3 regions of the Peribacillus sp. Bi134 genome follow, and region 3 is predicted to be linked to each of the others. Evidence: a T-box and tRNA genes for the amino acid it is inferred to sense, from the RefSeq annotation. Region 3 holds a T-box; the other regions hold tRNA genes.

Region 1 (4,503 bases), on a different contig from region 3:
TTGGGGGTGAAATGGATGTCTTTTGCTTCAGAAACGAAAAAAGAGCTTACTACATTAGAGGGAAAGGATTGCTGCGGTAAAGCGGAATTGTGTGCGCTTATCCGGATGAACGGATCCCTTTCATTTTCTAATCGGAAGCTTGTTGTGGATATTCAAACTGAGAATGCTGCGATTGCCAGAAGGATTTATACGCTGCTGAAAAAAAGTTATGAGGTCCAGGTCGAGCTGTTGGTCCGTAAAAAGATGAAGCTTAAAAAGAATAATGTATATATTGTCAGGATGTCATCTGGAGGGCAGCGGGTTTTAACCGATTTGGAAATTTTAGGCGATGGATTTGAAATTCTCCATGCTATATCCGATACTATTGTTGGGAAGAAATGCTGTAAGCGTTCTTACCTAAGAGGTGCATTTCTTGCGGGAGGTTCGGTGAATAATCCGGAAACGTCTTCCTATCACCTTGAAATTTTCTCACTTTATAAAGAGCACAATGATGCCCTTTGTGAGCTAATGAATAAGTTTGGCTTGAAGGCCAAAACTCTTGAACGCAAGAAAGGGTATATCATTTATTTGAAAGAAGCCGAAAAGATTGCCGAGTTTTTAAGTATAGTTGGCGCCCATTCAGCTTTATTAAGGTTCGAAGATGTAAGGATCGTCCGTGATATGCGTAATTCAGTGAATCGGCTTGTGAATTGTGAAACAGCCAATTTGAACAAAACGATTGGGGCCTCATTACGCCAGGTTGAAAATATCCATTATATCGAGGATACGGTGGGATTAGGCATTTTACCGGATAAGCTTCGGGAAATTGCGGAGCTTAGGATTGCGTTTCAGGATATAACCTTAAAGGAACTTGGGGAAATGGTTTCTGGGGGAACAATCAGTAAATCCGGGATTAATCACCGATTACGTAAGATTGATGAAATAGCTGACAGGCTCCGTGGGGGAGAGGCTATTGCTGCGAAAAAATAAAGCTAACAGGGGAGATCAAGATGGTGGAAAAACAAGTTGAGGTAAAATTGAAAACGGGTTTGCAGGCGCGGCCGGCAGCTCTTTTTGTACAAGAAGCTAACCGCTTTCATTCAGATGTTTTTCTTGAAAAAGAAGGAAAGAAAGTGAACGCAAAAAGTATAATGGGGTTAATGAGCCTTGCCATCAGTTCTGGCGTGACCGTGAAGTTAATCGTCGAAGGACGCGATGAAAAAGAAGCGTTAGAGGCATTGGAAGAGTTTGTTCAGCAAGAGGGTTAAAAGAAAAGGATGCTTAAAAGAGCATCCTTTTTTTTATTATGCAAAAAAGCTCCGGAAGTCGCTAAAGGCGTTCTCCGGAGCCGGTTGTTGCATGATTATTTAGAGTCTTTTTTATCATCAAGGATGCTGCGCGTGATGACTTTGTCGATCAAGCCATATTCAAGAGCTCTTTCGGAAGTCATGAAGTTATCACGTTCCGTATCTCTTTGAAGGACTTCAATAGGTTGACCAGTACGTTCTGCCAAGATTTGGTTCAGTTTATCTTTCAAGTGAAGGATACGGCGGGCAGCAATTTCAATCTCCGTAGCTTGACCTTGAGCTCCTCCAAGTGGTTGGTGAATCATGACCTCACTGTTTGGCAACGCATAACGTTTGCCTTTTTCGCCAGCGGCCAATAGGAAAGCACCCATGGAAGCGGCCATACCGATGCATACTGTGGATACATTAGGTTTGATATATTGCATAGTATCGTAAATGGCCATACCGGAAGTGATGCTTCCGCCAGGGCTGTTGATGTATAGAGTGATATCTTTTTCAGGATTTTCCGCTTCTAAAAATAGTAATTGAGCAACAATGGAGTTGGAAACATTATCGTCAATTGCACTTCCTAGCATAATGATCCGGTCTTTTAATAAACGGGAGTAAATATCGTAGGCACGCTCCCCACGACTTGTTTGTTCGATAACTGTAGGAATTAAATTCATGTTCATTTCCTCCTTCGATTAAGAGAATCATTTAAATTCTTTATGTATGTATGATACACTTTTTGGTCAATTTAGGTCAAACAAAACAAACCCTATAATGGATAATTTGTTCGACAATTTTCTGGCTAAGGCTCCTTTCCGATAGATTACTTTATATATTATGCCGCACAGGGATGAATTTCCACATTACCCATAATACCCAAATGGCGAAGTTTTAAACCTGATAGCCCTTGCAAAGGAGGGGAATCTATCATATAATGAAGTCTGTTGAAAAAATATTTTCTATTACGCCCTCGTAGTGCAACGGATAGAACGCAAGCCTCCGAAGCTTGAAATGCAGGTTCGATTCCTGCCGAGGGCATTACCAATCTTCTGCTTAATAAAGTGGGGGATTTTTTATTGGCCATTTTTAAGAGGGGCCCTAAAATTTTTGGCGAATTCGCTCGATTTCCGTAATATTCCATCGGATCCTGTAATGTAAGCCCTGTCTTGAAAATATACGCGCACACTATTGAAAAATGGTGATTTTTCAATAAAAGTAGTTGTTTAATTTGCATTTCTAACATATAGTATTTAAAACAAATAAACTATTCAGAAAAAAACGTAAGCGTTTTCATGGGTTTTTGTGTAGAATTTTCTCCTGATAATGTAAAATGGAGTGGGGGAGGGATGAATCGATGAGTATGAATATGAAAGCAGGACTTTTTCAACAGCAAACATTAAAGATGGCAATGACGCAGGAGCTTATGCAAGCTATTACATTGCTGCAATATTCCTCGCAGGAGCTATCGGCTTTTTTAGAAAATAAAATGGTGGAGAATCCATTACTGTCCATAGATCAGCCAACATCGGCTTTATTTCAGCCAACTTTTGACCGGAAAAAGGGAAAACGGACTCTTAAGAATACGTATGATGCCAACTATTGGATTGAACAGATCAGTGAAGATACTATATCGGTTGAACAGCATATCATGTCCCAGGTGAATCACCAGCAACTTACCGGTGAGCAGCAGAAGGCGTTGCTGCTATTAATTCATAACCTTGATGAAAACGGTTACTTGAGGACTGAGCTGGATGACATATGTATCCCTGGTATATCTCGGATAGTTTTGGAAGAAAGCCTTTCAATTTTACAGGAACTCGAGCCGCATGGAATTGGAGCGAGAAATCTTCAAGAGTGCCTTTTGCTTCAGGTGCAAGCAGAAGGGGTGAACCTGCTTGCAGAATCGATCATAGAAAACCATTTCCTCGATTTTGCTGAAAAGCGCTGGAAAGACCTAAGTAAGAAAATCGGTGTTACAATGAAGGAGATTCAAGAAGTATTTGATTATGTCCAGACATTGAACCCGCGACCCGCATCACTCTTTTTTCAGGAAAAACCTTCTTATATAGTGCCGGATGTGGTCGTGGAAGTTCGGGATGGTATGCTGCTTGTCGGGAATTATGATGGTAACACACCTAATCTTAATGTGGATAAAGGGTATTTAAACCGTATGAAGAGCCATAAGGATCAGGGGGTTCAACGGTTTATCCAGGATAAGTGGCAGGAATACCAATGGATATCCAGAGGGATCCAACAGAGGAAAGAAACTATATTGAAGGTAATTCAGTGCATCGTCGATAAACAGCCGGCGTGCTTTCATCATGGCCTGAACTATTTGAAACCGATGACGATGAAGGAAATCGCCGACGAACTTGGTATACATGAGTCCACAGTAAGCCGGGCGGTCAAAGGGAAATACGTGCAGACACCATTTGGCACGATAGAGATGAGGATATTTTTCACTACTTCTTTACAGTCAGTCGGCCTTGATGAGGATATGTCGGGCATGCAGGCAAAAAAGAGCCTTCAGGCAGCCATCAATGGGGAAAATAAACAAAAGCCGCTCTCGGATCAGGACCTGGCAGAACGGTTGAAAGAAGAGCATGGAATTATCCTGGCACGCCGAACCGTTGCCAAGTACCGGGAACAATTAGGGATCCCTTCTTCATCTAAACGAAAAAGATATGATTGAAAAGGATGAGTGGTTTTGGAATCAAATGCGTTTGTTTTATATAGTAGGGATAAATGCCCGTTATGCGATAAAGCCAAGCAAGTGCTTGAAGAAGTGAAAGAGGAATCAGGCATAGGCTATAAAGAAATCGATATCCACACCGATGATGATTTGCTTGAGAAATTCGGGCTGATGATCCCTGTCGTTGAATGGAAAGATGATATCGTTCAATTCGGAAACGTTGATAAATCAGCTCTAAATAGGCTTTTGGAAAAATAATTTTTCAAATCATTTGAAGAAACATTCCGTTCCTGCTAGAATAAAATATGTAGCAGGAATATTTTTTTGTTTTAAGTGGGACAGAAAATGACTACGCGGGACATTATACGTCCAACTTAACTTTTTAGGAGTTTTAAATATGCGTACATTACTCGAGGTACAAAGAAAATTATTACCAGATTTCCTTTTGGTTATGCAAAAAAGATATGATATCCTGCGTTATATCAAAATGATGCAGCCGGTTGGAAGGCGCAGTCTGTCCGTGAGCCTTAATTTGAC
Region 2 (4,503 bases), on a different contig from region 3:
GGCGACAGTAATGTTTTTTTCCCTGAACAAACAAAAGGTAAGTGTTGAAATCATGGACCCTAAAACAAACATCATAGTATTGGAACAACAAAAGAAACCCTTATATGACTTAGAGGTTAGAGCAAATGGAATATTGAAACAAAATATAGCTAACTTGGATATGGAAAAAATCGAAAAAAAGGTAGAAACAAAAGTTAAGCATGATATTTTGAAGACATTGGAGACGGGGGAGAAAATCAATACAGACCTATTTAACATAAGTGAAAAGGCATACAGATACCATGTCAATAAGTGGGATAACAGAATTATTAATTCCTTTGATAAGACTTCAATAAATAACATAAAAGTTAATATCCATATTGAACATAGTGAAAATTACAAACGTTAGTTTATAAGTTTCAGGTTATTGCAGATGAGGGAGTTGTGTTAGACTTAACTTATCTGGAAAATTCAGCAGCCGTTATTGATCATGAAAGGCAGCGTTGAATTCGTCCGTTTGGCACTGGAGAATAAGCGGCTTAACATTATAATGAGTACAGCAAATTCTTTCTTAGCCCGAAAAGAGCTCACATGCCGATAAAATGAAAAAGGGTGAAATGAAAAATGAAGACAGTAATAATTGCAACGAAAAATAAAGGGAAAGCAAAGGAGTTCGAAAGCTTATTCTCTGCTAAAGGATATGAAGTCAAAACACTTCTTGATGTACCGGATGCTCCGGATGTTGAGGAAACAGGGACGACATTTGAAGAAAATGCGATCCTGAAGGCAGAGGCCATTGCCCATCAGCTAGGCCGTTTTGTCATTGCTGATGATTCCGGATTGATTGTAGATGCATTGGAGGGCCGTCCAGGCGTATATTCTGCGCGCTATGCTGGAGAGTCCAAGAGTGATGAAGCGAACACGGAAAAAGTCCTCCGGGAACTGGAAGGCGTGCCAAAAGAGGATAGAACGGCGAGGTTTTATTGCGCATTGGCACTAGCGTCACCCAACCAGGAAACGATTACGGTATCGGGAACGATGGAAGGCTTGATTACAGAACGGCCTTCAGGAGCGAATGGATTTGGTTATGATCCCATCTTTTTTGTTGAGGAACAGGGTAAAACAAACGCAGAATTGACAAAAGAGGAAAAAAACAAAATCAGCCACCGTGCCAATGCATTGAGGGCTCTAGATGAAAAACTTGATCTATTTCTAAAAAGGGAAGAAGGAATGTGACGATGAAAGTGCTAATAATGAGTGACAGTCATGGCTTAACTCATGAAATCAGCATGATTACCGACCGTCATAAACAAGAGGTTGCAGCCATGATCCATTGCGGTGATTCAGAGTTGGAAAGAAATGACCCTCGCATGTCGGGGTTCTTAGCCGTACGCGGGAATTGTGACTATGATTCGGCATATCCGAATGACATTGTGGAGAACATCGCAGGCAAGCGTTTCTTCCTTACACATGGACACCTCTATAACATAAATATGACCTTGATGAACCTATCTTATAAAAGTGAAGAGCTTGGGGCGGATATTGTTTGCTTTGGTCATTCCCACGCTGCAGGCTCTGAATTGATTGACGGCAAGCTCTTCATCAACCCGGGAAGCATACGTCAGCCGCGTGGACGAAAAGAAAAAACCTATGCCATTTTGGAAATCGGAAATGACCAACTTGAAATCATCTATTATGACCTTGAAGGAAAAATCGTTGAAGAACTAAGAAATGCTTATCAAATGGAATGACTTCATGTATAATGAACAGGAAGCGTTTTTCCCCGCTTCCTGGTTATTAAAAAAAGAAAAAACTTTTTTTGAAAAAGCGTTGACTTTCTTTTGATATCCTACTATAATAAGAAGTGTCCTAAGGGAACAGTTAAGGTAATACATAAGTTTTACCGCAACTTATATCATAAACGTCTCAGTAGCTCAGCTGGATAGAGCAACGCCCTTCTAAGGCGTCGGTCGGGAGTTCGAATCTCTCCTGGGACACTACTAAAAAAAGCCAAAACCTTCAAAGGTTTTGGCTTTTTTACTTTTGGCTTAAGACAACGAGGGTAATTTAAATTTGCTATCCTTTTAACTGTTAAAGTTCGTATGACGACAAGAAGTTTTTTATTTCATATTTATCGCAGGTGGATGACCTTTTATGTCGAACTTGTTATAAATAAGGAGATGTTTAAATGAATAAAGATAGATTATTCAAGTTCATTCAAACTTCCACTCGGGGCAATTTCTTCTCAGTCGAAATAACCGAAGATGGAACAGAAGTGGTCCAATTAGCCAAGGAGTTAGAGAAAGAAGGAAGAATCAAGTTGAGGGAATGCACACGAAAAGAGCAAGGTGTTTATCTGGAAGGGATACTTAAGTTTGTGCCTAGCTAATACTTAAAGAGCTCAACGAAGGACTTATATTAGGAATTTCATATGTTCCACAAACTCAGGCATCCATGATTGGATGCCTTTTTTCTATATCAAATTCTATTTAATGTTTGGAGATTTTTTTTAATGATTTCACGGTTTTTGATTATTGCCGTATTCAATTCTTCGACGGGTGAACTTTTATCATCTCCTAAACTAAGCTGCATCCCACTTGATTGGTTTTGTATAAGTAATTCAATCGTATCGCGTAATTCTGGCAGTGATACCTTGAATTGTTCAGATAAATGTTGTATTGCCTTGTGTAAATCGGTGTTATGGATTGATGGAACAATTGCATTGCTTTCATCTTTCAATATATATCCTCCTCTAAAGCTTATTCACGCTTATATAGCATATTATTGGGGAAATTAAGCTTATTATTCAATGTGCTATACGGCATAGTGTCATGGGGATCGTTTCGTTTAATGGGTGGTGTAGCGCCTGTCAGCTGTATTGTATGTTATGAAGCCCTCTGGCCATCAAGTTCATCTTTGGATAATTTGCTGGAGTTAAATTAGAAAAAACATTGACATAATGCAAACGAATTAATATTATGTTTATTATATTATAAACTTTATAGGGAAGTGTTTGTTTTATGAAGGACGCTGAAATGTTTTGGAGCGCATCTCAGGATGAGCTTAAACAAGGGTATATAGAAGGTGAGAACCAATATGTTTGTTTGCTGTGCGGAAATGCAGTTGAAAAGGGGGTGGTATACCCGAAAGATGGGGTTCTTTATGAAGCAAAGAGGTATATGCGGATTCATATTGAACATGCACACAACTCCGTTTTTGAATACTTGATCGATCTCGATAAAAAACTTACAGGTCTCACGGACCATCAAAACCGCCTTCTTCGCCTATTTTACCAAGGGAAGAATGATGCTGAGGTTCAGGAGGAAATGGGGATAGGTAGTCCGTCCACCATTCGGAACCATCGTTTTGTGTTGAAAGAAAAAGAGCGTCAGGCTAAGTTGTTTTTAGCCCTGATGGAACTTTTGAAAGATAAAGATGAACATGCGCCGGCATTTATCCCGCTTCATCAAAAAGCGACGATGGTTGATGATCGTTATAACGTTACCGAGGATGAAAAGGTGACTGTACTGAAAAAATACTTCCCTAAAGGCAGTCAGGATGCATTAAAGTCTTTCCCGCCAAAGGAAAAACAAAGGCTGATCATTCTTCAAGAAATTATGAACCGATTTGAAAATGAGCGGAAATACGAAGAAAAAGAAATCAATCAAATTTTGGGTACCGTTTATCATGATTACGTTCTTTTGAGAAGGTATTTAATAGAATATGGATTTTTGGATAGAAAGCCAGATGGGAGCCAATATTGGCTGAAGAAATGATGACTGGAGGCAAGAAAAATGGATCGTAAAAAAGAATTGAAGCAATTATATAAAGAAACGAAAGTTGAAGCAGGTGTATACCAAATCAGAAATACGGTAAATAATAAAGTTTTTATCGGAAGCACGAGGAATTTAAAGACGTTGAAGGGGAAACAATTTGAATTGGAAGTCGGAACAAACACCAATAAAGTGCTGCAAGGTGAGTGGAACCAATATGGGAAAGATGCTTTTTCTTTTGAGGTGCTGGAAGTATTGAAGCCGAAAGAAACAGGATTTTTTGATGTTAAACGGGAATTGAAAAAACTTGAAGAAATGTGGATGGAAAAAATACAGCCATACGAAGAACGGGGATACAATAGAATGAAATCCACTGACTTGTAAGTGGCCTTTAAAACAGGGAGTCATTTGTGGCTCTTTTTTTGTGGGAAAAAAATCAGAGGATCTCACTTGTTGTAAGTTTTTAAATGGTTTAAGCTAATAATGAGGGTCCTGTTTATGAAATAGGGGGAAACCAGTGGAGACCTTCACTAAATAATTTATTTTAGGAGTTGCGAATGAAAAAAATAGGATGGACCATAACGGGGATAGGAGCAATCATAGCGCTGGGGGCCTTACTTTATCCTTTGAATGTTATTAATAAAACTCTATGTATATATTTATTGCTCGGCGGTGCAGGGCTTATGTTTGTCGGGTCTATGTTCAGGGCCTTTTCACTCCTGAAAAGATGACTGATTTTATTAAGGTGATG
Region 3 (4,503 bases):
TACTTACGCTGGCTGGCTGGAGCTGTATGTTCAATGAATAACGACGGTTTCACTCATAACTATGCATTATATCGCAATAGTGAAACAAACTTATTTGAAATCATTCCTTGGGATTATGATGCCACTTGGGGACGCAAAGTCAGTGGCGGGATCATGGAACACACATATGTCCCTATTGGAGGAAAAAGGACAAATCACCTTAGTTATCTTCTATTGCAGGTTCCGGAATACCGCAAGTTCTACAAAGACCTCTTGGTTGAACAATTGGAAACCACATTTACTGTGAATCACATGGAAAATAAAGTATTATCACTGCACCAGGCGATACGCCCCCACATCCTTCTTGATCCATATAAAAAGAATAAAGTGGATCTATTTGACAAGGAACCAGAATTCATCTTCGATTTCATTCGCAATCGCAGTGATTACTTAAATAAGCATCTTGGTGACCTAGACGAAACAAAACTGAAAGCCAAGCAGGACTGGAAAAAAGCAATAGAGGCCGTATCACCAATCTGTATTAAAAATACGGGGAAATACGGCAGGGGAATATATGCGGTAAGGGATATTAAAAAGGATGAACTCATTGAGGCATCACCTGTCATCATTTCACCCAAAAGAGAATGGAAATATTTAAAGAAAACGTCACTCTTTCATCACTGTTTCTATTGGGGAGATGACGATGAAACGGCCATTGCCTTAGGAAATGGATCGCTATTCAATCATTCATACACTCCGAATGCGAAGTATGATAATAATTTAGATGATTTAACGATAGACTTTTATGCACATAAAGACATAAAGGCTGGCGAAGAAATCACGATCAATTACAACGGTGAAATTGATGATAAATCCCCCTTATGGTTCGATGTCATTGAATAAGATTTTAAAGAATCCATTTTGAAAGTTCAAAATGGATTCTTTCATTTTACCTTTACATTTTTTTCGGCGCGGAAATTCCCAATAAACTTAGCGCATCCTTCAATACAATCGCTACGGAAAAAGCGAATGAGAGTTTCATTTGTTTCCATTCGTCTTCAACTAGAACCTTTGTATGTGCATAATACTTATTGAATGCACGCGATAAATGCAAGCTGAATTTCGCGATTTGTGATGGGTCGGCTTGTTCAAACGATTTTTGGACAATGCTCGGATATTGCTCCAGCAGCTGGATGACTGGCCACGCATATTCACCTAAAGCGTCAAAATGGATGGCCTGCTCGTTAAATTCACCTTTTTCAAGCAATGAGGAAATTCGCGCATATGTGTACTGTACATATGGACCCGTTTCTCCCTCAAAATTCATCATTTGTTCTAATGAAAAATCAATATCGTTCATGCGGTTATTTTTTAAATCGTTAAAAATTACCGCTCCGACACCGACCTGTCTTGCAACCAGTTCCTTCTGTTCAAGCGCTTGATTTTTTTCTTCAATATTGCGCTTCGCAGTTTCTATCGCCTCTGCCAATACATCCGCAAGGAGCACGACTTTCCCTTTACGAGTCGACATTTTCTTACCATCTTTTAACATCATGCCAAATGCTACGTGCTGCAAATCTTTTGACCATTCATACCCCATTTTTTCAATGACGTTAAAGAGTTGTTTAAAGTGCAGGGATTGTTCGTTTCCGACAACATAAAATGTTTTCTTCGCCTCATACTGTTTTTTACGATACATGGCGGCAGCTAAATCACGCGTGGCATAAAGTGTCGCACCATCCGTTTTCGTAATCAAACAAGGCGGCATATCTTCCAATTGCACGACATAGGCACCTTCGGATAGGGTAAGTAAGCCTTTTTCTTTTAGTTCCCCGACAACCGCATCCATTTTGTCATTGTAAAACGCTTCGCCGGCATAGGAATCAAAACGGATGCCCAATAAATCATAAATCGTCTCAAACTCTTTTAGAGACGCATCCCTGAACCATTTCCACAATGCCAGTGCTTCCTCGTCCCCATCTTCAAGAGACTTGAAGCTTGCTCGTGCTTGTTCATTCAACGATTCATCACTTTCGGCTCTATCATGGAACTTCACATAGATCTTCAATAATTCCTGAATCGGCGAAGCTTCGATTGCCTCTTTGTCGCCCCACAGCTTATATGCGACAATCAACTTGCCGAATTGCGTGCCCCAATCTCCTAAATGATTAATACGCACAGCATTGTAGCCATTTTTTTCGGCGATGTTAGCCAGTGCATTCCCTATGACCGTTGAGCGTAAGTGCCCCATGGAAAAAGGTTTGGCAATATTAGGGGAGGAATAATCAATCACGACATTTTCCTGTACAGGCTGCATCGAACCATACTGATCCTTTTCACTTAATATCGTTTGCAGCACGTTTTCCGTCACCAGCTGTTGATTGACGAAGATATTCAGATAACCACCCACAACGTTCACTTCTTGGATCAACTTACTATTTAATTGTTGGGCTATTTCAGACGCAATCACCTGAGGCGACTTTCTGAATTTTTTCGCAAGAGTAAAGCATGGAAAGGCGACATCGCCTAATTCCATCAATTTTGGCTTTTCCATTAATTTTTCTATTTCACTAGCTGGCATTTCATTGTTCAAAGCAGTTGAAATCAATTCTGCAATTGGTTTATTCATCGTCATTTTCCCTCCTAAACAAAAAAGCCCCCGCCTCTAAATAAGAGACGAGAGCATGAATTCCCGTGGTACCACTCTAGTTGCCACAAATTGTGACCACTTTCCATTGTTAACGAGGTGACTCCCCGATATTCCCTACTAAACGGTTCAAGAAATTTCTCCAAAGTGCGCTTCATTCATCCGTCCTGCATTAGGCTCCCACCATCCCTAACTCGCTTTCCATTTCAAAATGAACTACTCTCTTCATCACAGAATTTTCAATATTATAATTTAATCCATCGTACACAATTTAAAAAAACGTGTCAACAGGATTTAAGAAACAAATCCTAACCAGCCGGTAACTTCATTTTATCTTTGATGGTGGAAAAATATTTCCTTACTGTTCCAATTGTGCCGCTTTGCTGATTTGACGGCTCAATTTTTGATTGACCATCGGCTAACAAACCTAACACTCCCATTTCCCGGCCATTATTGCTGGAAGTCTCATCTATAAGTTCTGGGGAATATATTCGCTTGCCATCCATTATGCTGCGAATCGAGCAAGCTAACTCTTCACCCGGGCTATCCTTCAATAAATAACCACTTACATTAGCCTTTATTGCGAGTTGAAAATAACCAGTTCTTCGGAATGTCGTTAAAATGACCACTTTACATCCAATTGACCTTAATGCTTCTGCTGCCTCAAGTCCGCTCATTACAGGCATCTCCATATCCATGATACATACATCAGGCTGTAATTGGTGTACAAGGGCCACCGCTTCTACTCCATTACCGGCTTGCCCGACAATTTCTATATCTTCTTCAAGATTGAGTAGAGAACTTATTGCCTCTAACAGCATTTGCTGATTCTCTGCAATGACAATTCGAATCATTTTAAGTTCTCTCCTTTATCGAGTTCCTTATATGAAGCAAAGACTCCCCCAAATCCGAGGATTATTAAGGGAGTCTGGTATGATACTGAACGTTACAGTTCAGATTTCACTTGAGCGGGAACGCTTTTTTTCGTTAAATATTTTATATCTTTGAAACCGATAAAATTCTTGGATTCCTCATCCCATAAACGGAAACGGAGTGAGCGCAAGCTTGTCGCAAGAGTAATCGTTGGAACGTTCTCTAAAGGCTGCGTATTATTGTGCGCCATTTCCAATTTATAGTTAGGTACCCTTGGACTTAAATGGTGAACATGATGGTAACCGATATTACCAGTGAGGAACTGCATCAGTTTTGGAAGCTTATAAAAAGAACTTCCTTCCACTGCTGCCAATACATATTCCCACTCCTCATTTTCTTCAAAATAAGAGTCCTCAAATGTATGCTGGACGTAAAACAGCCAAATGCCGACTGAACCAGAAATCATGAAAATGGAACCTTGTACAAGAAGGAACGACTGCCAGCCTACTGCCAGGCAAAGCAATGCCGCTAAAACGACGATTAATACATTCGTCAAATACGTATTATTTTTTTCCTTCTTTCTAGCGCCTTTACGGTTAAATCTATTTTTAAGAAGGAAAACATAAATCGGTCCCAAACCAAACATAACAATTGGATTGCGGTAAAAACGATAGGCAAAACGAAGTTTAAACGGTGCAGCCAAATACTCATCGACCGTAAGGGTCCAAATATCCCCTGTACCCCGCTTATCCAAATTACCGCTTGTTGCGTGATGCACAGAATGCTCATGTCCCCATTGATCAAACGGGAATAAAGTCAAAACACCCATGATAGTCCCGACTATTCTATTCGCACGGCGGCTTTTGAAAAACGAATGATGCGTACAATCATGAAAAATGATGAATATTCTTGTCAAGAAGCCAGCAGCAATCACAGCTGGAATTAAAGCTAACCAATAAGAAACGGAAAGACTTATATATGCTAGGTACCATAAAATAATGAAT

What was found. The T-box of region 3 lies ahead of argS (arginine--tRNA ligase). A T-box ahead of a tRNA ligase gene usually reads a tRNA of that ligase, here a tRNA-Arg.
Region 1: it encodes a tRNA-Arg, which carries the amino acid that the T-box ahead of argS (arginine--tRNA ligase) is inferred to sense. The anticodon was not compared.
Region 2: it encodes a tRNA-Arg, which carries the amino acid that the T-box ahead of argS (arginine--tRNA ligase) is inferred to sense. The anticodon was not compared.

Annotation. Positions count from the first base shown of each region.
Region 1 covers NZ_CAKKLN010000002.1:373,667-378,169, forward strand. The annotation lists gene whiA (DNA-binding protein WhiA) at 16-969, shown strand; gene LQ188_RS04720 (HPr family phosphocarrier protein) at 990-1,247, shown strand; gene clpP (ATP-dependent Clp endopeptidase proteolytic subunit ClpP) at 1,343-1,951, opposite strand; tRNA gene LQ188_RS04730 (tRNA-Arg) at 2,241-2,312, shown strand; gene rpoN (RNA polymerase factor sigma-54) at 2,629-3,966, shown strand; gene LQ188_RS04740 (glutaredoxin family protein) at 3,982-4,224, shown strand; gene LQ188_RS04745 (sugar-binding domain-containing protein) at 4,364-4,503, shown strand, end outside.
Region 2 covers NZ_CAKKLN010000004.1:419,177-423,679, forward strand. The annotation lists gene LQ188_RS10640 (Ger(x)C family spore germination protein) at 1-388, shown strand, start outside; gene LQ188_RS10645 (XTP/dITP diphosphatase) at 604-1,215, shown strand; gene LQ188_RS10650 (metallophosphoesterase) at 1,218-1,730, shown strand; tRNA gene LQ188_RS10655 (tRNA-Arg) at 1,903-1,976, shown strand; gene LQ188_RS10660 (hypothetical protein) at 2,168-2,368, shown strand; gene LQ188_RS10665 (hypothetical protein) at 2,458-2,718, opposite strand; gene LQ188_RS10670 (DUF2087 domain-containing protein) at 3,000-3,755, shown strand; gene LQ188_RS10675 (GIY-YIG nuclease family protein) at 3,774-4,136, shown strand; gene LQ188_RS10680 (hypothetical protein) at 4,310-4,483, shown strand.
Region 3 covers NZ_CAKKLN010000012.1:1,601-6,103, forward strand. The annotation lists partial or broken gene LQ188_RS23465 (CotH kinase family protein) at 1-453, shown strand, start outside; gene LQ188_RS23470 (SET domain-containing protein) at 550-882, shown strand; gene argS (arginine--tRNA ligase) at 935-2,608, opposite strand; T-box leader at 2,649-2,867, opposite strand; gene LQ188_RS23480 (response regulator transcription factor) at 2,935-3,480, opposite strand; gene LQ188_RS23485 (fatty acid desaturase) at 3,573-4,503, opposite strand, start outside.